DNA from 3 places in the Streptomyces sp. NPDC051452 genome. Region 1 is predicted to be linked to each of the others. Evidence: riboswitches for the same ligand, from Rfam matches in the RefSeq annotation. Region 1 holds a riboswitch; each other region holds the start of a gene.
The links. Region 1 has a riboswitch for S-adenosylmethionine ahead of ACIBA9_RS00890 (putative leader peptide). Riboswitches for the same ligand answer to the same signal wherever they lie in the genome.
Positions count from the first base shown of each region.

Region 2: it holds a riboswitch for S-adenosylmethionine, as region 1 does, so the genes downstream of both, ACIBA9_RS14105 (aminotransferase class V-fold PLP-dependent enzyme) here and ACIBA9_RS00890 (putative leader peptide) in region 1, are expected to answer to the same signal.
Region 3: it holds a riboswitch for S-adenosylmethionine, as region 1 does, so the genes downstream of both, thrC (threonine synthase) here and ACIBA9_RS00890 (putative leader peptide) in region 1, are expected to answer to the same signal.

Region 1 is NZ_JBITEB010000001.1:197,007-203,332, reverse strand. It holds gene ACIBA9_RS00900 (vanadium-dependent haloperoxidase) at 1-1,253, opposite strand, end outside; gene ACIBA9_RS00895 (putative leader peptide) at 1,309-1,383, opposite strand; SAM riboswitch class IV at 1,563-1,672, shown strand; gene ACIBA9_RS00890 (putative leader peptide) at 1,708-1,824, shown strand; gene ACIBA9_RS00885 (DUF1684 domain-containing protein) at 2,021-2,845, shown strand; gene ACIBA9_RS00880 (LLM class flavin-dependent oxidoreductase) at 2,893-3,933, shown strand; gene ACIBA9_RS00875 ((2Fe-2S) ferredoxin domain-containing protein) at 3,997-4,386, opposite strand; gene ACIBA9_RS00870 (ABC transporter ATP-binding protein) at 4,379-5,188, opposite strand; gene ACIBA9_RS00865 (iron chelate uptake ABC transporter family permease subunit) at 5,185-6,198, opposite strand; gene ACIBA9_RS00860 (ABC transporter substrate-binding protein) at 6,195-6,326, opposite strand, start outside.
Region 2 is NZ_JBITEB010000004.1:404,211-410,536, reverse strand. It holds gene trpD (anthranilate phosphoribosyltransferase) at 1-925, shown strand, start outside; SAM riboswitch class IV at 1,005-1,121, shown strand; gene ACIBA9_RS14105 (aminotransferase class V-fold PLP-dependent enzyme) at 1,286-2,671, shown strand; gene ACIBA9_RS14100 (Lrp/AsnC ligand binding domain-containing protein) at 2,681-2,962, opposite strand; gene ACIBA9_RS14095 (rhomboid family intramembrane serine protease) at 2,959-3,702, opposite strand; gene ACIBA9_RS14090 (hypothetical protein) at 3,854-4,093, shown strand; gene ACIBA9_RS14085 (NYN domain-containing protein) at 4,138-5,481, shown strand; gene ACIBA9_RS14080 (NlpC/P60 family protein) at 5,694-6,326, shown strand, end outside.
Region 3 is NZ_JBITEB010000018.1:50,149-56,474, reverse strand. It holds gene ACIBA9_RS31665 (extracellular solute-binding protein) at 1-65, shown strand, start outside; gene ACIBA9_RS31660 (DUF3263 domain-containing protein) at 100-324, shown strand; gene otsB (trehalose-phosphatase) at 398-1,273, shown strand; gene ACIBA9_RS31650 (trehalose-6-phosphate synthase) at 1,261-2,703, opposite strand; gene ACIBA9_RS31645 (glucosyl-3-phosphoglycerate synthase) at 2,802-3,746, opposite strand; SAM riboswitch class I at 3,876-4,018, shown strand; gene thrC (threonine synthase) at 4,036-5,319, shown strand; gene ACIBA9_RS31635 (MoaD/ThiS family protein) at 5,316-5,594, shown strand; gene ACIBA9_RS31630 (cold-shock protein) at 6,044-6,247, shown strand.

The DNA of each region.
Region 1 (6,326 bases):
CCGAATAGACGTTCCGCGTTGCGCAGCGCGTGCCCCGCCACCCGCTTGCCGAGGGCGAGGCCGCTCACGTCGGCCGAGCGGGTGTGGATGCCGGAGTAGACGCGGGCGTCCTCGTTGTCCCGGGACAGCTGACTCCAGGCCGTGTAAGTGCGCGTCACTCCGGGGGCGGTGGGACTGGTCAGCTCGAACGGTGCGGTCCGCGGCCCGGTGAGCCCCGTGAGGATCGTTTCCGCCGCGCCCGAGTAGGTGTTGTGGCCGCTGGGGTAGTCGGGGTGGGCCGGCGTGACGTGCAGCGGCGTCCAGTCGGGGTCCGGGTCGATCGCGCCGGCGCGGATGGCCGTGACGGGGCGCCAGCGCAGGTACGCGTACTTGGTGTCGGAGGTGGCGATCTGCGTGTCCACCAGGGCGATGTGGAACAGCGCCACCAGCGCGGCCCGTGCGGGGACGAAGCGTGGCGACCGGGCGAGGGCGACCCTCAGCGGCTCGGTGTACAGCATCAGTGAGGAGCCCAGCCAGAAGGTGGCGGTCTCGGTCTGCAGCGCTGAGCGCACGGTGCTGTCCACGGCCCCGTACGCCCGTACCTCGGCCAGGTCGGCACGATAGCGCGCGGAGTCCAGGGCGGGCGGTGCGGGCAGCCGGTACTGGTCGGGGCCGTCCAGCAGGAAGGGTCTCGCGAGCCGGTTGCCGTACTGTGCGGCGGGGGCGTAGGCGGGCGGCGTCGGCTGCCACACGCCGGGAGCCGCGGGCGGCACGGTGAAGGGCGCGTTGACCGAGGCCGGGTCGAGACCGTCGCCCTCGCGGGAAGCGAGGACCAGCCGTGCCTGGCGCGCACCGGCCGCCACCCCCTTCGACTTGGCCGGCCCGTCCGGGACGCGGTCCAGAGTGGTTCGCAACGCGGCATCCAGTTCCTGGGTGCGGGACGGGACCAGAGCCGACAAGGCATCGTGTACGGCGGACGCCAGGGCCGCGTCCTGGAAGTCCCTCCGGTCGACGCCGGGCGGCACCTCGCGGGTAGCTCGGGCCGCAGCGAGCCAACCGATGGCCCAGGTACGGTTGTTGGTGATCTGGGTGGCGGCGCCGGCGGCCGCGATGGTGTCGGCCGTCAGGTCGTACCAGTCGAGGGCCACGGACGGGCGCGACGTCCGTTCGTCCGCCACGGCAGCCGTGGCGGACGGGACGGTGCCGGAGGCGGCCAGCAGGGCGGCCGAGCCCAGCGCCCTCAGGGCGGAGCGGCGGGTGGTGAGCGGATGCACGGGTACTCCCTCGCGGATATGCGGTGACTGCTGTTGACCGGGGCGCGGGTGAGGGTCAGCTACACAGCGCGGCGGCGACACGCAGCAGATCAACGGCGCGCCGCCGAGTGAACCGCAGGGAGATCGGCATGCCGGGGACGCTATCCAGGCCCCAACTCCCGGTCAACAAAAGGAGGTTGTCCGCCTGACATTGCAATGACGGCTTCGCGTCCCCGCCATACGCCCGTTACCCGAATACCTTTCGAGACGAAGCGACGGCTCGTCTTGCGACATTGACGGGCTACGGCGGCGATAGGTAGCTTTTCAAGCGGCATCGAGTGTCAGCGTCAAGCCCTGGCTTGCTGACCGGCAACCCTCCGACGCGGTGGGGTGCTCCAGGTGAAAGCCCGGCCGGGTCGCCGATCCGGCAAACGCGTGGCGCCGTGGCAGCGGCCTGGGACACGGAGGGGCGAGCGTGCGGTACAGCAGCGTCCCCGTCCCCTCCCTCGTGTGTGCGGTGACTTTCTCTCGCTTTTCCCGCCGACGCCACATCGATCTGCAGCGCATCACCAGCTGTCTGTGTCATGGCTGACTGCGTCCCGTCGGCTGTCTGAGACGTTCAGCGCTGCTCGACGCCCGCGGCGCTCTTCCGTCGTTCCCGCCTCGTCCCCACGAGGGCTTTCGTTTTCACCCACCCCCGGCACGCCGACATCCGCGAGCTGTTCGCGGTGATCCCCGCGGCCGCCATGCCACGGCCGCACCAAGCCGATGCGAGCGAGGGAGCCCGCATGACCGTTCGTGACACCACCGCAGACCTGTCCGCCTTCACCCACGACTGGCAGGAATGGCACACCAGGCAGGAGGCAGGACTCGCCGCCCCGCACGGGTTCCTCGCGATCACCGGGCGGCACTGGCTGGGTGAGGAGCCGCAGCGTATCCCGGACGCTCCGGGCGCCTGGTCGACCGGGGCCGACGGGGTCGTCGTCAACCTCGACGACGGTGAGGAACTGGTCGTGGACGGCGCCCCCGTCCGCGGCGAGCACCGCTTCGGGGTGCTCCCGGAGCGCGGCGGAGTCAACGCGCTCTGGGGCGACGCTGTGATCGAGGTGGCCAAGCGCGGCGGACACGACATCGTCCGTCCCCGGCACCCGGACAACCCCTTGCGTACCGCCTTCACCGGCACGCCCGCCTATGCCCCGCATCCACGCTGGGCGGTGACCGGCCGCTACACGGCCTTCGACGAGCCACGACCGACGACCGTGGGCGCGGCGGTCGAGGGCCTCGAGCACGTGTACGACGCGCCGGGCCGGGTCGAGTTCGAACTGGACGGACGGCCCCTGATCCTCACCGCGTTCCCCGGACACAGCCCGGGCAGTCTGCTGGTGCTGTTCACCGACGCGACGTCCGGGGTCACCACCTACGCCGCCAACCGGGCCATCGTCTGCCCCCCGCCCGCCGCCGACGGCACGGTCGTCCTGGACTTCAACCGGGCGGCGAACCTGCCGTGCGCCTACACCGATCTGGCCACCTGCCCGCTACCGCCGGCCGAGAACCGGCTGCCCGTGGCGATCGAGGCCGGGCAGAAGATCCCACGTGAGCGAAGCGGCTCCTGAATGCCTTGCGCCACCGAGAAGACCACGTCGAAGAGGGCGGACACCGCATGGGCAACCCCACGATCAGCTCGCTGGCCTTTCTCACCCCGGGAAACTTCGCCGATGACGACCCGTACACCGGCCTGGAGGAAACCCTGCAGCTGTTCGAGTACGGCGAACGACTCGGCTTCGACGGTGCCTGGATCCGGCAACGCCATCTCGAACACGGTGTCGGCTCGGCCGCGGTGTTCCTCGCCGCCGCCGGCCAGCGCACCAAGCGGGTGGAACTGGGGACCGCGGTCATCCCGATCGGGTACGAGAACCCGTTCCGCCTCGCCGAGGACCTGGCGCTCGCCGACGTACTGTCCCGCGGCCGCCTGCAGGTCGGCTTCAGCACCGGCATGCCGCACGCCGAACTCCTCGGCGACCTGGTCCACGACGGGGACTGGCACGACTTCGACCTGTCGTACGGCAGGATCGCCCGTGTCATCGACCACCTGCGCGGCGACTATCTCGGCGGCCCCGACACGGTCATCCGGTCGCCCGGCAACACCCAGCGGCCGCGCCTGCAGCCGCACGACCCCGGCCTGGTGGACCGGGTCTGGTACGGCGGGGGAAGTCTGCGCTCGATCCGCTGGGCCGCCGAGCACGGCCTGAACCTGCTCAGCGGCAACATCGTGACGGGCGAGGGCACCGACGACTTCACCACGGCGCAGCTCGCCCTGCTCTCCGAACACCGGCGGTTGATCATCAGCGACCGCTCGCCACGGGTGGCGTTGGGACGGGTGATCGTGCCGTTCGACAGCGCGGACGCGACGACCCGGGCCCGCTACCGTGCGTACGCGGCCGGTCGGCACGCACGCACCCTGGCGCCGCAGGGCCCGAAGCGGACCCTGTTCGCCCCGGACGTGGTGGGAACCGCGGACCAGATCCTGGAGCAGCTGACCGCTGATCCCGTCGTCGCGGCCGTCTCGGAGCTGCGCCTGGAGCTGCCGTACGAGTTCGAACGGGCCGACTACGAGCAGATCCTGCACGACGTACGGCACTCGATCGCGCCCGAGCTGGGCTGGCGGCCCGACTCCGCGGTGCTGCACGAGGCGGGCCGATGAGCCCCGAGGGGCGGGAGTCGCCGCGCGGCCGGACACCCGGGAGCCGTCCGGCCGCACTCGTACTCATCGCGCCCTGCGGGGCGCGGTGAAGACGTAGAGGTCGAGGATGTCGGGGCATGGGGCGACTCCGGGGCCACCCGCCTTCACCCAGCCGACGACGTCCTCGGTGGCGTCCGGGTCGTTGACGAGTCCGAGCCAGACCGGGCGCGCGCCGGTGGCACGTGCGGCTGCGGAGGGCTGGACGACGATCACATTCGCGTGCTCGCAGACGTCGAGGCAGTCGGAGACCCGTACAGGTACCTCCTCGGCAAGGCGCGCGAGTTGCCGGTCGTGATCCACACCCGTGACTTTCGGGGTTCCGCAGCAGCAGTCCCGGCACACGACGACGCGGCACGGTGTCGGCTCGGCGGATGTGAACTCCCTGCCGGCTGCTTCAGGACGCTGTTCAGGCATCGCTCGCCACACTCCTGTTCGGGGGATATACGTACCAGGCGGCCGGGCGCAGAAAGCGGATCACCGGGTAGCCGGGGTCGTGGGTGACCTCGGCACGGACGCCGTAGACCTGCTCGATGAGGGTGGGCGTCAGGACCTCGGCCGGAGTGCCCTCCGCGACGGCGCGTCCCTCGCGCAGGACGAGCAGGCGGTCGCAGTACATCGCGGCGAGGTTCAGGTCGTGCAGGGCGATCACCGTGGTGACCGGCAGGCTCGCGACGAGTGCCAGCAGGTCGAGCTGGTGCTGGACGTCGAGGTGGTTGGTGGGTTCGTCGAGGAGGAGTTCGCGGGGTGCCTGGGCGAGCGCACGGGCGATCTGGGTGCGCTGGCGTTCGCCGCCGGAGAGGGTGTGCCAGGACTGGCCGGCCCGGTCGGTCAGGCCGGTGCGGGCCAGGGCTTCGGCGACGGCCTCGGCGTCGGCCGCCGTGGCCGGTGTCCAGGCGCGGCGGTGCGGGATGCGGCCGAGGGTGACGACGTCGTGAACGGTCAGTTCGGTCTGGGTGTCGGCGTGCTGCTCCACCGTGGCGATTCGGCGGGCGGTGGCACGGCGGCCGAGATCGGTAAGGGGACGTCCGTCCAGGGTGACGACGCCGACGGTGGGGGCGAGGACTCCGGCCAGCAGCCTCAACAGCGTCGACTTTCCCGAGCCGTTGGGGCCGAGGAGGCCGACGGTCTCGCCGTGGCTCAGAGTGAGGGTGACGCCGTCGACGACGACCTTGTCGCCGAGGCGTCGTACGACGCGGTCCGCGTGCAGGCTGGTCATGTCCTTCTCCGTCCGCGGTAGAGCACGGCCAGGAACGCCGGCACGCCGATGAGGGACGTCACCACGCCCACCGGGACCTCCTGGGGGTCGAGGACCGTACGGGCGAGGGTGTCCACCCACACCAGGAAGACGGCCCCGGTCAGCGCGGTGACCGGCAGCAGGCGGGCGTGGCCGGAGCCGGTGAGGACGCGGGTGGCGTGGGGGAGGACCAGGCCGACGAAGCCGATCGCGCCGGCGCAGCTGACCAGGACGGCCGTGAGCAGTGCGGTCACGGACAGGAGGACCAGGCGGGTACGGGCGACGTGGACTCCGAGTCCGGCGGCTGCCTCCTCACCGAAGGCGAACGCGTCGAGCGTACGGGCGTACCCGAGGCAGGCGACGAGGACCACGGCCAGGACGACCGCGCAGAGCAGTACCTGCCCCCAGTCGGCCCCGGTGAGCGAGCCGAGCAGCCAGAACAGGACGCCCCGGGTGGTCTCGGCGTCCGCGGAGGTCAGGACGGTGAACGAGGTCAGCGCGGAGAACAGCTGCATGATCGCCACTCCCGACAGCACGACCCGGTCGGTGCCGCCGCCGAGGGTGTGGCTGAGCAACAGCACCAGGGCGAAGGAGAGCAGCGCGCCGAGGAAGGCGCCCGCCGACAGGGAGATCACGCCGCCACCCACGCCCAGCACGACCACGGCGACCGCTCCCGTGGACGCGCCGGAGGACACGCCGAGCACGAAGGGGTCGGCGAGCGGATTGCGCAGCAGGGACTGCATCACCGCCCCGCACACGGCGAGCCCGGCACCGCACACGGCGGCGAGCAGCGTGCGCGGCATCCGCAGGTTCCACACGATGCCGTCCCGCAGCGGCGCCAACGTGGCTTCGCCGAGGCCGAGATGGGCCGCGACGGACGCCCAGACGTCTCCCGTGGAGATGTCGGCGGGACCGATCGTCACAGCCACGGCGATCGACGCGAGCAGCGCGGCGACTCCGCTGCCCGTCAACAGCCAAGCGCGCACGCTCACTTGGCGAGCCCGAAGTCGCGCAGACCGGCTGCGACCTCCTCGATCCCCTCGATGGTGCGGATGGACGGGTTCATCGCTTGTCCGCTCAGCAGGACGTACCGCTTCTTCCGCACGGCGGTCAGGTTGCG
Region 2 (6,326 bases), on a different contig from region 1:
GACCGACGCGCAGATCGCCGGCTTCATGGTGGCGCTGCGGGCCAAGGGCGAGACGGTCGAGGAGATCTCCGGGCTGGTCCGGACGATGTACGAGCACGCCAACGTGATCGAGGTGCCCGGCCCGGCCGTCGACATCGTCGGTACCGGCGGTGACGGCGCCAAGACGGTGAACATCTCCACCATGTCCTCGATCGTCGTCGCGGGCACCGGTGCGAAGGTCGTCAAGCACGGCAACCGCGCCGCCTCCTCCGCCTCCGGGTCCTCCGACGTCCTGGAGCAGCTCGGGATCAATCTCGGCCTGACCCCGAGACGGGTGGCGGAGGTCGCCGAGGAGGCCGGCATCACCATCTGCTTCGCGGTGAAGTTCCACCCGTCCCTGCGCCATGTGGCCGCCGCGCGCGGCCAGCTGGGCATCCGGACCACCTTCAACGTGCTGGGTCCGCTGACGAACCCGGCCAAGGTGCGGGCCCAGGCGGTCGGCGTGGCCGACCCGCGGATGGCGCCGATCGTGGCCGGTGTGCTCGCCGAGCGCGGCAACTCGGCGCTGGTCTTCCGGGGCGACGACGGCCTGGACGAGCTGACCGTCACCGCCACCTCCCGGGTGTGGGTGGTGCGCGACGGCAAGGTCACCGAGGAGACCTTCGACCCGCGGGACGTGGGCATCGACCTCGTTCCCGTGGACGCCCTGCGCGGCGCGGACGCGGCCTACAACGCGGAGGTCGCCCGCCGTTTGCTGGACGGCGAGCGGGGCCCGGTGCGCGACGCGGTGCTGCTGAACTCGGCGGCCGCGCTGGTCGCCCTCCATCCGACCGACGCGTCCCTCGCCGACCAGCTGCGCGCCGGCATGGCCAAGGCGCGGGAGTCGATCGACTCGGGCGCCGCCAAGCGGTCGCTGGAGCGATGGGTGGCGGCCACCCACGCCTGACCCGGTCCCGTACGAGGCGCGGTCCACATGGCGGACCGCGCCTTGCGCGCCGAAGATCGTGTGGCAGGATACTGAACCAGGTCATGAGTGACAGTCATGAGGCCCCGGCCGACTGTCCGGCAACCCTCCGTCCGTGGCGGGGTGCCCCGGGTGAAGACCAGGTCGTGGACAGCAAGGTCCGCGGCAAGCGCGGACCCCTCACGAATCTCCAGGGGTCCTGGTCGTCGAGGGAGCCTTCCGTGAGCAAGCGAATGCGATAGGGCCGCAGAGCCCCGCCTCCGCATCCCCCTTTTCCCCTCGCCCGCGCTGGAGCCGTGTCCGCTCGCGCGGTGAGTTCCAGCTGCCCACGGGAGTTCCCGCATGTCCGTCACCACTGCCACCACTGCCACCACTGCCGCCACCACCGCCGACCAGCCCGTCTGTGCCCCGCTGCCCGTGCTGGGCCGGGACGTCACCGTCCCGCTCGTGACCGGCGGCGAGGTCGGCTACGCCGCGCTCGACTACGCGGCCAGCGCCCCCGCCCTGCAGCGCGTCTGGGACGACGTCGCCGCCTACGCCCCGTACTACGGCAGCGTCCACCGCGGTGCCGGCTACCTCTCGCAGCTCTCCACGGACCTGTTCGAGAACGCCCGCAAGACGGTCGCCGCCTTCCTCGGCTGCCGCGCCGACGACCAGGTGATCTTCACCCGGTCGACCACCGACTCGCTGAACCTGCTGGCCCGCACGCTCCCGGCCGGCTGCCAGGTCTTCGTGTTCGAGACCGAGCACCACGCCTCCCTGCTGCCGTGGCAGGACGCCCGCGTCACCTACCTCGACGCCCCGCGCACCCCGCGTCAGGCCGTCGAGACCCTGGAGCGGGCCCTCGCCGACCGCGACCCGCACGGCCCGGCGCTGGTCTGCGTCACCGGCGCCTCCAACGTCACCGGCGAGCTGTGGCCGGTGCGCGAGCTGGCCGCGGCCGCCCACGCGCACGGGGCCCGGATCGTCCTCGACGCCGCCCAGCTCGCCCCGCACCACCCGGTGGACCTGCGCGACCTGGACGTCGACTGGGTCGCCTTCTCCGGGCACAAGCTGTACGCCCCCTTCGGCTCCGGTGTGCTGGCCGGCCGCGCCGACTGGCTGCGGGCGGCCGAGCCGTACCTCGCGGGCGGCGGCGCCAGCCGCAAGGTCACCCGGCGGGCCGACGGCGCGGTGGACGTGGAGTGGCACGAGAGCGCCGCCCGGCACGAGGCCGGCTCCCCGAACGTCATCGGCGCCTACTCCATCGCGTCGGCCTGCAAGGCGCTCACCGAGGCCGGCTGGGACACCCTGGTCGCCCGGGAGCGGCACCTGGTCCGCACGGTCCGCGAGGGCCTCGCCGACGTCCCCGAGGTGCGGTTCCTGTCCCTCTTCGGCGACGACGCCCCGCGCGTCGGCGTCCTCTCCTTCGTCGTCGAGGGCTGGAACAGCTCCCACTTCGCCGCCGCCCTGTCCGCCGAGTACGGCATCGGCGTCCGCGACGGCCTCTTCTGCGCCCACCCGCTGGTCCGCACCCTGCTGGGCAGCGACCCGCAGACCCAGGGCGAGTGCGGGGCGCCGGAGGCGGCGCCGGGGGAGAAGTCCCTCAACGCGATCCGGGTGAGCTTCGGCGCCGGCACGCCCGACGAGCACGTGGAGCGGTTCGTCACGGCGGTCCGGGAACTGGTGGCCCAGGGTGCGAAGTGGCGCTACCGCACCGAGGACGGCCGCTGCGTCCCGGCGGTCTGAGACCGAACCCTAGTTGTCCAGGCCGATCGCGAACGCGGCCTCCAGGTCGTGCTGGGAGTAGGTACGGAACGCCACGTGCGTGTCCGTACCCTCCACGCCCGGAATCCTGCTGATCCGGCCGGGGATCACCTCGGCCAGGTCCTCGTGCCTGCGGACCCGCACCATGGCGATGAGGTCGTAGGTGCCGGTGACCGAGAAGACCTCGCTGACGCTCTCCAGCCCGGCGATCTGTTCCGCGATCTCGGGGATCCGGTCCACGCTGGTCTTGATGAGGACGATCGCGGTGATCACGGCTGGTTCTCTCCCTCGGACGCCGGGGCCGGTGCGGACCTCACTCTAGTCGCAAGGCCGTAGCGCACCCACGCGTAGCCGAAGCCGAGGCCGAAGCCCACCAGGTGGGCCAGGTAGGCCACGCCCGGGCCGTCGGAGGCGCGGCCCGCCGCGAGCCACTGCAGGGCCGCCCAGAAGGGCAGGACGACCCAGGCGGGGAAGCGCAGCGGCAGGAAGAACAGAAACGGCAGGAGACTGGTCACGCGGGCCCGGGGGAACAGGTAGAGGAAGGCGCCGAGCACCGCCGAGATCGCCCCTGAGGCGCCCACCAGCGACTGCTCGGAGGCGGCGTTGGCGGCCGCGTAGCCGAGCAGGGCCAGATATCCGGAGCAGCAGTAGAAGAGCACGAACCGCACCCGGCCCATCCGCTCCTCGGTCATCGCCCCGAAGACGAAGAGGAAGAGCATGTTGCCGAGCAGATGCACCCAGCTGCCGTGCACGAACAGGGCGGTGGCGGGGGTGAGCGCCTCCCGGACGGCGCCGTCGAACAGCTCGGCCGGGACCACGCCCCAGTGCCGGAAGTACGCCCGCTGGGCGGTGAGCAGCGCGTCCCCGGTGCCGTACCCCGGGGTGAGTCCGGAGGCCGGCCCCAGGACGAAGATCAGGCAGCACAGGGCGATGAGGCCGTACGTCATCGGTGCCGAGCTGCGCCGGACCGCTCCCAGGGCCCTGCCGGTCGCCGTGTTCCAGGTGCTGATCATGACTACAGAGCATGACGTAACGGGACGCAACCTGACAGAGCGCCTCGCCGCCGTGGACGGGCGGGCGGCGAGCACCCGCCAGGCCGTAGGGTTACGTGCCACACGCGTCGGCCGACGGCGCACCGAGACCAGAAGGAAGCGGACAGTCACGATGACGGTTCCCCTGCCGACCGCCACGACGCGGTGGCGCTGCACTTTGTGCGGCAACCTCACCCGGTTCGACGTGACCCGCTCGTCGAAGGTCGTCGAGTACGTCCATCTCGATCTGGCCGGTGAGCCGAAGGTGGAGGAGCGCGAGGTGGTCAGTGAGACCATCGAGTCGGTCCGCTGCCGCTGGTGCAACGCGGTGGACCAGGTGGAACTCGTGGACAGGCCGGGCGCCGGCTCCTGAGCGGAGCGGACCCCGAGGACAGCGGAATTAGTGGGGTGTGACGGATGGTGGAGACCGCGGGCGGGGGGCCGGACGACGGCACCGCCGAGGTGCTTGACCGTCCGCTGCCCGACGGCGTGCGCCGGCGGGTCGTGCAGATCGTCTCGGACGGCTTCGGCGCTCTGACCCTGGCGGAACTGCCCCCCCAGTTGAGGCAGTACGCCCGGTTCGCCCCCCAGCGCCGGGCGAAGTTCGCCGGAAACGCGATGGCGGCGGCGCTGGAGACCGACCCGCTGTTCCGGCAGCGGATCGGGGAGAAGTTCAAGGAGGCGCAGCCGGAACTCGCCGGCGCCCTCGACTCCGGCTCGCCGCCCCCGGCCGCGGACCCGCTCGACGTGGCGGCCGCGGCCTACGTACTGCGCCCGGCGGGCTGGGTGAAGCTGGCCACCGCCGCCGGCGAGGAGGCCCTGCGGGCGGACGCCGAGCGGGCGGACGAGGAGAGCCGGGCCGAACTGGAGCGGCTGCGCGCCGAGCTGGCCCAGGCCCGCGACCACACCCGTGCCGAGACCGAACGGCTGCGCGCGGACCTGGAGTCGGTGAAGAGGGAGGCCGAGACGCTGCACCGCAAGCTGCGCTCGGCGTTCAGCGACGTCAAGCGGGGCGAGGCCGCGCTGCGCAAGGCGCGGGGCGAGATCGACGCCGTGCGCGGGGAGGCCCAGGCGCAGGTGTCGGCCGCCGAGAGCGAGTCCCGTCGGCTCAAGGCGCGCCTCGGTGAGGCGGAGGCCGCGCTGGAGGCCACCCGGCGGGCCGCCCGCGAGGGCCGCAGCGTGGAGGACATGCGGGTACGGCTGCTGCTCGACACCCTGCTGGACGCGACGCAGGGGCTCCGGCGCGAACTCGCCCTGCCCCCGGTGTCGGTGCGCCCGGCCGAGACCGTGGACGCGGTGGAACCGGGGCGCATGACCCCCAAGGACATCGCCGCCCGCGCCCTGTCCGAGAACGATCCGGCGATCCTCGACCAGCTGCTCGCGCTGCCGCAGGCGCATCTGGTGGTCGACGGGTACAACGTCACCAAGACCGGCTATCCGCAGATGCCGCTGGAGAAGCAGCGGCTCAGACTGCTCGGTCAGCTCTCGGCGCTCGCCGCGCAGACGGGCGCCGAGGTGACGTGCGTCTTCGACGGCGCCGAGCTGGCGGCGCCGGTGCTGCTCGCGCCGCCGCGCGGGGTGCGGGTGCTGTTCTCCAAGCCGGGCGTCACGGCGGACGAGCTGATCCGCCAGCTCGTGCGTGCGGAACCCCCGGGCCGGCCGGTCATCGTCGCCTCCACCGACCGGGAGGTGGCCGACGGGATCGCCAAGGTGGGCGCCCGACCCGTGGCCTCTGCGGTGCTTCTGAAGCGGCTGTCCTGAAGGTCCAACGGGCATAGGAGATGCCCGAATTGGCCGTATCGTCACGCAGCGCTGCGTCAATCGGACGTCACTGCTTGTGTGTTGTGTGCAAAGAATGCATTGCGTGACGGGATTTTTTGCCGTGAGGATTTGAACTGATCACAACGAGGTCACTAGGGTCAGGCCTCGAACCTCCGAGCGGGTGATCACTCACAAGAAGGAGTTCGTCCTCCGTGGCGTCCCACCGTCGACCCAAGCAGCCGAGCCGCACTCGTGTGACCGTGCTGACCACCGCAGCCGCCGCTGCCGTCGTGCTGAGCGCGAACGCCGCCAACGCCGCCCCCAGCGAGAAGCTGAACAAGGACGAGGTGAAGGCAAAGGTCGACAAGCTCTACCAGCAGGCCGAACAGGCCACCGAGAAGTACAACGGGGCCAAGGAGAAGCAGCAGAAGCTGCAGAAGGAAATCTCCACGATCCAGGACAACGTCGCCCGCGGCCAGGAGGACCTCAACAAGCTGCGCGACGGCCTGGGTTCGCTGGCCACGGCGCAGTACCGCTCCGGCGGCATCGACCCCTCGGTCCAGCTCTTCCTGTCCTCCGACCCGGACGACTACCTCGACAAGGCCTCCACGCTCGACCAGCTCAGCACCCAGCAGGTCGACGCGCTGAAGAAGATCCAGGCCAAGCAGCGCGAACTCGCCCAGGAGCGGGCGGAGGCCACCGAGAAGCTCAAGGACCTCTCCTCCACCCGCACCCAGCTGGAGCAGCGCAAGAAGGAAGTCCAGGGCAAGCTCGGCGAGGCGCAGAGACTCCTGAACTCGCTGACCGCCAAGGAGAAGGCGGCCCTCGCCGCCGACCAGCAGCGC
Region 3 (6,326 bases), on a different contig from region 1:
CCTCCGGTGTCCTGACCCGGCTGCAGGCCACCGCCACGGCGGCCGACAGCGACGCCGCCAACTGACCGGCTGTCGGTGCCCGGCGCTACCGTGGCCCCCATGGAACTCGGCAGCCGCGAACAAGCCGTCCTCGCGCTGGAGCGCCGGGGCTTTCCCGGCCCCGGCGCCAAGGAACGGGCGATACGCGAGGAGCTGGGCCTCTCCCCCGTCACCTACTACCAGCTCCTCAACGCCCTCCTGGACGACGAGCGCGCCCTGGCCCACGACCCGGTGACGGTCAACCGCCTGCGCCGCGTCCGCGAGACCCGCCGCGCGGAGCGCTGACGCGCGGCCCCGGCCGCGCGTCGCGCGCGGTGCCGAGGAGTGGAGTCGGCCTCGCGTGGATAGGGTCGGTCATATGGGCATCCACACGACCGACTCACCGGACCCGGCCAACCCCACGAAACCCCTGCCGACCCCGGCCACCCCGGCGGGCCGGGACGGACTGGCCGCCCTGCTGGCCCGTCCCCGCACCGCGGTGATCGGCCTGGACTTCGACGGCACGCTGGCGCCGATCGTCGCCGACCCCGAGCAGGCCCGCGCCCACCCCGAGGCGGTGCCCGCGCTCGCCGCGCTCGCCCCCAAGGTGGCCTCGGTCGCCGTGATCACCGGCCGGCCCGCCGATGTCGCGGTGCGCAACGGCGGCTTCGCGGGCGTCCCCGGCCTGGAGCACCTGACCGTCCTCGGGCACTACGGCGCCGAGCGCTGGGACGCGGCCACCGGCACCATCACCGCGCCACCCCCGCATCCCGGCGTGGCGGAGGTCCGAGCGGAGCTGCCGGGCCTGCTGGAACGCGCCGGCGCCTGGCAGGGCACGTGGATCGAGGAGAAGGGCCGGGCGGTCGCCGTCCACACCCGGCGCGCCGAGGACCCGCAGGCCGCGTTCGAGGCGCTGCGCGAACCCCTCACCGAGCTCGCCACCCGCCACGGGCTGATCGTCGAGCCCGGCCGGATGGTGCTGGAACTGCGCCCGCCGGGCATGGACAAGGGCGTCGCGCTCAGCGACCACCTCCGCCGCACCGGCGCCGAGTCGGTCCTCTACGCCGGCGACGACCTGGGCGACCTGCCCGCCTTCGCCGCCGTCGACAAGCTCCGCGCCGACCGTGTCCCCGGGCTGCTGGTGTGCAGCGGCAGCAGCGAGGTGACGGAACTGGCCGCGCGGGCCGACCTGGTGGTGGACGGCCCGGCGGGCGTGGTGGACCTGCTGCGCAGGCTGGCGGCTCAGCTGGACTGACCGCCCGGGGCGTCCTCGTCCAGGGCGTGCAACTGGTCCAGGAACCAGCGGGCGGGCGGCAGCGCCGTCGCCGCCGCGGCCAGCCGCTTCGACCGCTCCGCCCGCTCGCCGTCGGGCAGGGTCAGCGCCTGGTGCAGCGCCCGTGCCGTGCCCGTGATGTCGTAGGGGTTCACCACGATCGCGTCCTCGCCCAGCTCCTCGTACGCCCCCGCCTCCCGGGACAGCACCAGCGCGCAGCCCTCGTCCGAGACCACCGGGATCTCCTTGGCGACCAGGTTCATGCCGTCCCGGATGGGGTTGACGAGCGCCACGTCGGCGAGTCGGTAGGCGGCCAGCGAGCGCGCGAAGTCGTCCTTGACGTGCAGTACCACCGGCGTCCAGCCGGCCGTCCCGTACTCCGTGTTGATCTCGTCGGCGACCCGCCGCACCTCGGCCGTGTAGTCGCGGTACACGGCCAGGTCCTGCCGGGAGGGGTAGGCGAACGCCACGTGGACGACCCGCTCGCGCCACTCGGGGTGGTCCTCGAGCAGCTGCCGGTACGCCAGCAGCCCGCGCACGATGTTCTTCGACAGCTCGGTGCGGTCGACGCGGACGATGGCCTTGCGGCCCTCGCCGATCTCCTCCCGCAGTGCCGCCATCCGCTCGTCGACGTCCGGCTCGTGGGCCCGCTCGCGCAGGAAGTCGGCGTCCGCGCCGAGCCCGTGCACGCCGATCCGGGTGCCCGAGGGGATGCCCGGGCCGAGCACCGCGTGACAGCAGTCCCGGAAGGCGTCCGCCCAGCGCCGGGTGAGGAAGGCCGCCCGGTCCGCGCCCAGGATGCCGGTCAGCAGCTCGGCCGCGATGTCGTCGGGCAGCAGACGGAAGTAGTCCGGCGGCGCCCACGGGGTGTGCGAGAAATGGCCGATGCGCAGGTCGGGGCGGAGCCGGCGGAGCATCCGGGGGGCGAGGGCCAGGTGGTAGTCCTGGATCAGCACCGCCGCGCCCTCGGCCGCCTCCTCGGCGAGCGCCTCGGCGAACGCCTGGTTGTAGGCCTCGTAGGAGGCCCACCGCCGCCGGAACTCCGCGTCGAAGACCGGCTCCAGCGGTGTCTGGTAGAGCAGGTGGTGGACGAACCAGAGCACCGAGTTGGCGATGCCGTTGTACGCCTCGGCGTGCACCGTCGCGTCGATGTCCAGCATCCGTACCCGCTGCCCGCCGGTCTCCTCGGCCGGCAGCAGCCCGCCGCCCGCGCGCCGCACGGCCGCCCGGTCACCGTCGCCCAGCGCGGCGCACACCCACACCGCGTCGGTGTCCGGCCCGATGGCCGACAGCCCGGAGACCAGCCCGCCGCCGCCCCGTTTGGCGCGCAGTGAGCCGTCGTCGAGCATCTGATACGAAACCGGGCCGCGATTGGACGCGACCAGCACCTCAGCACCGTGCGTGGAAGCCATACGCCTCAACCTAGCCCGGCCCGGAAACGCTCAAACGTACGGTCCGCCCCGCAAGGGGCTGTATACGGCCGTTCTCCGGCGGCGGCCGCCCGTGTCCCTCAGGCCACCCGGCGTGCCGCGTACTCCGCGATCTCCGTCATCGGCGGCCGTTCCTCGGTGTCCACGGAGTAGGTGCGCGGCCTGAATCCGTCCGCGCCCCGCTCGAACTGGGTGAGGGAGGGCCGGACCAGGTGTCCGCGGGCCAGCCGCAGCTGGGCGGTGCGGTAGATGGCCGCCGCCATCCGGCCCAGCGCCTGGCCGTCCTGGTGGCGGTGCTTGCGCACGCCCACGTCCACCTGGGCCAGCGCGTCGAGCCCCACCAGGTGCAGGGCGTCCACCAGCATCCCCAGCTCCACGCCGTAGCCCACCGGGAACGGCAGCCGTTCCAGCAGGGAGCGGCGGGCCGCGTACTCGCCGCCCAGCGGCTGCACGAAACCGGCCAGCTGCGGCCAGTGCAGGTTCAGCAGCGGGCGCGCCATCAGTTCGGTGACCCGGCCGCCCTGTCCCGTGGCGCCGCCGAGCGGGCGGTCGTACATGCCCTTGACGAGGTGCACGCCGGGGTCGGTGAGCAGCGGACCGACGATCCCGGAGACGAAGTCGGAGGAGAACTCCCTGAGGTCGGCGTCGATGAAGCACACGATGTCCCCGCCGGTGACCAGCAGCGAGCGCCAGAGCACCTCGCCCTTGCCGGGGACGGCGGGGAGCCGGGGCAGGATGTCGTCGCGGTGGACGACCCGGGCGCCCGCCGCGGCGGCGACCGCCGAGGTGCGGTCGGTGGAGCCGGAGTCGACGACGACGATCTCGTCGACCAGCGGCACCTGTTCCACGAGGTCGTGCCGGATCACCGCGACGATGTCGCCGACGGTCTCCTCCTCGTTGAGCGCGGGCAGGACGACGCTGATCGTCTGCCCCGTGCGCTGCTTTGCGGCCAGGAGCCCGTGGAGCGGACGATCGGTCACGGACCAGGAGCGGGTGGCCAGCCAGCGCTCGACTTCTTCCAGCACGGTCTGCGGCTCCTCACGTTGTCTCGCGGTTCGGACGACTATCTCAACTGTCCTGGCCTTCGGTTACAGTCTTGAACAACGCCGGTGACCATCGCATGTCGGGGGTCGCGCGCGTTCACAACCGAATACCGCTCATCCAGAGGGGCAGAGGGACACGGCCCGATGAAGCCCCGGCAACCCTCCAGCCGGCACTCGTCTTCCACGCGAGGCTCCCGGCTAGGGAAGGTGCCAAATCCGTCTCGCGGCGAGACGCGTCGCGAGGAAGATGAGGAGAAAGGGCCTCGCCTCCATGGCTGCGCAGACAGTTGCAAGCACCGGCAATCCCACCGTCGACCTCGGGCCCGCCGCGGCCCTGAGCTGCCGCGAGTGCGGTCACCGCGTCCCCCTCGGCCCCGTCTTCGCCTGCGCGGAGTGTTTCGGTCCGCTGGAGATCGCCTACGACTTCTCCGGCTATGACGCCGAGGAGCTGCGGGCGCGTATCGAGGCGGGCCCCGCGAACATCTGGCGGTACGCGCCGCTGCTGCCCGTGCCGGCCGACGTCGCCGACAAGCCCAACCTCAACCCGGGCTGGACCAAGCTGGTCAAGGCCGACAACCTGGCGGCCGAGCTGGGCGTGACCGGCGGTCTGTACGTGAAGGACGACTCCGGCAACCCGACGCACTCCTTCAAGGACCGCGTCGTCGCCCAGGCCCTGGAGGCCGCCCGCGCCTTCGGCTTCAGCACCCTCTCCTGCTCCTCCACCGGCAACCTCGCCGGTGCCGTGGGTGCCGCGGCGGCCCGCTCCGGCCTGCGTTCGTGCGTGTTCATCCCGCACGACCTGGAGCAGGGCAAGGTCGTCATGGCCGCGGTCTACGGCGGGGAGCTCGTCGGCATCGAGGGCAACTACGACGACGTGAACCGCTTCTGCTCCGAGCTGATCGGCGACCCGGCCGGCGACGGCTGGGGGTTCGTCAACGTCAATCTGCGGCCGTACTACGCGGAGGGGTCCAAGACCCTGGCGTACGAGATCTGTGAGCAGCTCGGCTGGCGCCTGCCGGACCAGATCGTGGTCCCCATCGCCTCCGGCTCCCAGCTCACGAAGATCGACAAGGGGTTGCGCGAGCTGGTGGAGCTGGGACTGGTCGAGGACCGGCCGTACAAGATCTTCGGCGCGCAGGCCGAGGGCTGCTCGCCGGTGTCCACCGCCTTCAAGGCCGGCCACGACGTGGTCCGCCCGCAGAAGCCGGACACCATCGCCAAGTCCCTCGCCATCGGCAACCCGGCCGACGGGCCGTACGTCCTGGACATCGCGCGCCGCACCGGCGGTTCCGTGGAGGACGTGACGGACGAGGAGATCGTGGACGCCATCAAGCTGCTGGCGCGCACCGAGGGCATCTTCGCGGAGACGGCGGGCGGGGTGACCGTCGGCGTCACCCGCAAGCTGCTCAAGGAGGGCGTGCTGGACCCGGCGAAGAGCACGGTCGTGCTGAACACCGGCGACGGACTGAAGACCCTCGACGCGGTGGCCGGCACCGGCCTGACCGCCACCATCCGCCCCACCCTGGACTCCTTCCGAGAGGCTGGCCTCGCATGAGCGTGACCGTTCGCATCCCGACCATCCTGCGCACCTACACCGGCGGGCGGGCCGAGGTCGCCGCCGAGGGCGGGACCCTCGCCGAGGTCATCGAGGACCTGGAGAAGAACCACGCGGGGATCGCCGCCCGGGTGCTGGACGACCAGGGCAGGCTGCGCCGGTTCGTCAACGTCTACGTCAACGACGACGACGTCCGCTTCGAGCAGGGCCTCGAGACGGCGACCCCCGAGGGCGCCGGTGTGTCGATCATTCCGGCCGTCGCGGGCGGCTGCTGACGGAATGACCGATCATTACCTTCGGTAACAGCGGTTACGTATTGTTCATGGGATTGCCCCCTCCGTGAGAGAAGCGGAGGGGGCAATTCTGTGTGATTGAGCGCGGTAGAGTTGGGGAACACGGTCGCGATCCTCGGGTCGCGGGCCCTGGATTCATGCCGCACAGCCCGATAAGAAGTAGCCAAAGTGCGCGGGCTTTATGCGGCTTTTGTGGTTTTTGTGGAGCCCGACTTGCCCTGAATTCGGGCGAATTCTCGCCACATTCCGGACCGGGACCGTCCAGAATTCTCGTCCGATTGACCTGTTGCAGAGGGCAGTTGGACAGATACATTCAGCCGCGGTCGACGCGTTCCGGCGCACGCCCCCCGGCCTTTTCGGAGGAGGGCGAGGTCTGACCCGGGTCCGCGAAGTGTGGATCTGTGCAAGGGCCAGTAATAGGGGAGTTAGGCATGGCTCAGGGCACCGTCAAGTGGTTCAACGCGGAGAAGGGGTACGGCTTCATCGCGGTCGACGGTGGTGCGGACGTCTTCGTCCATTACAGCGCCATTCAGATGGACGGCTACCGCACCCTGGAAGAGGGCCAGCGGGTGGAGTTCGAGATCTCGCAGGGCCAGAAGGGCCCGCAGGCCGACATGGTTCGCCTCAGCGCCTGAACGTTTTCTGTACGAAGGGCCCGCACCTCGCAGAGGGTGTGGGCCCTTCGTCGTGCGGGCGCGCGTGCGCGGCCGGCGC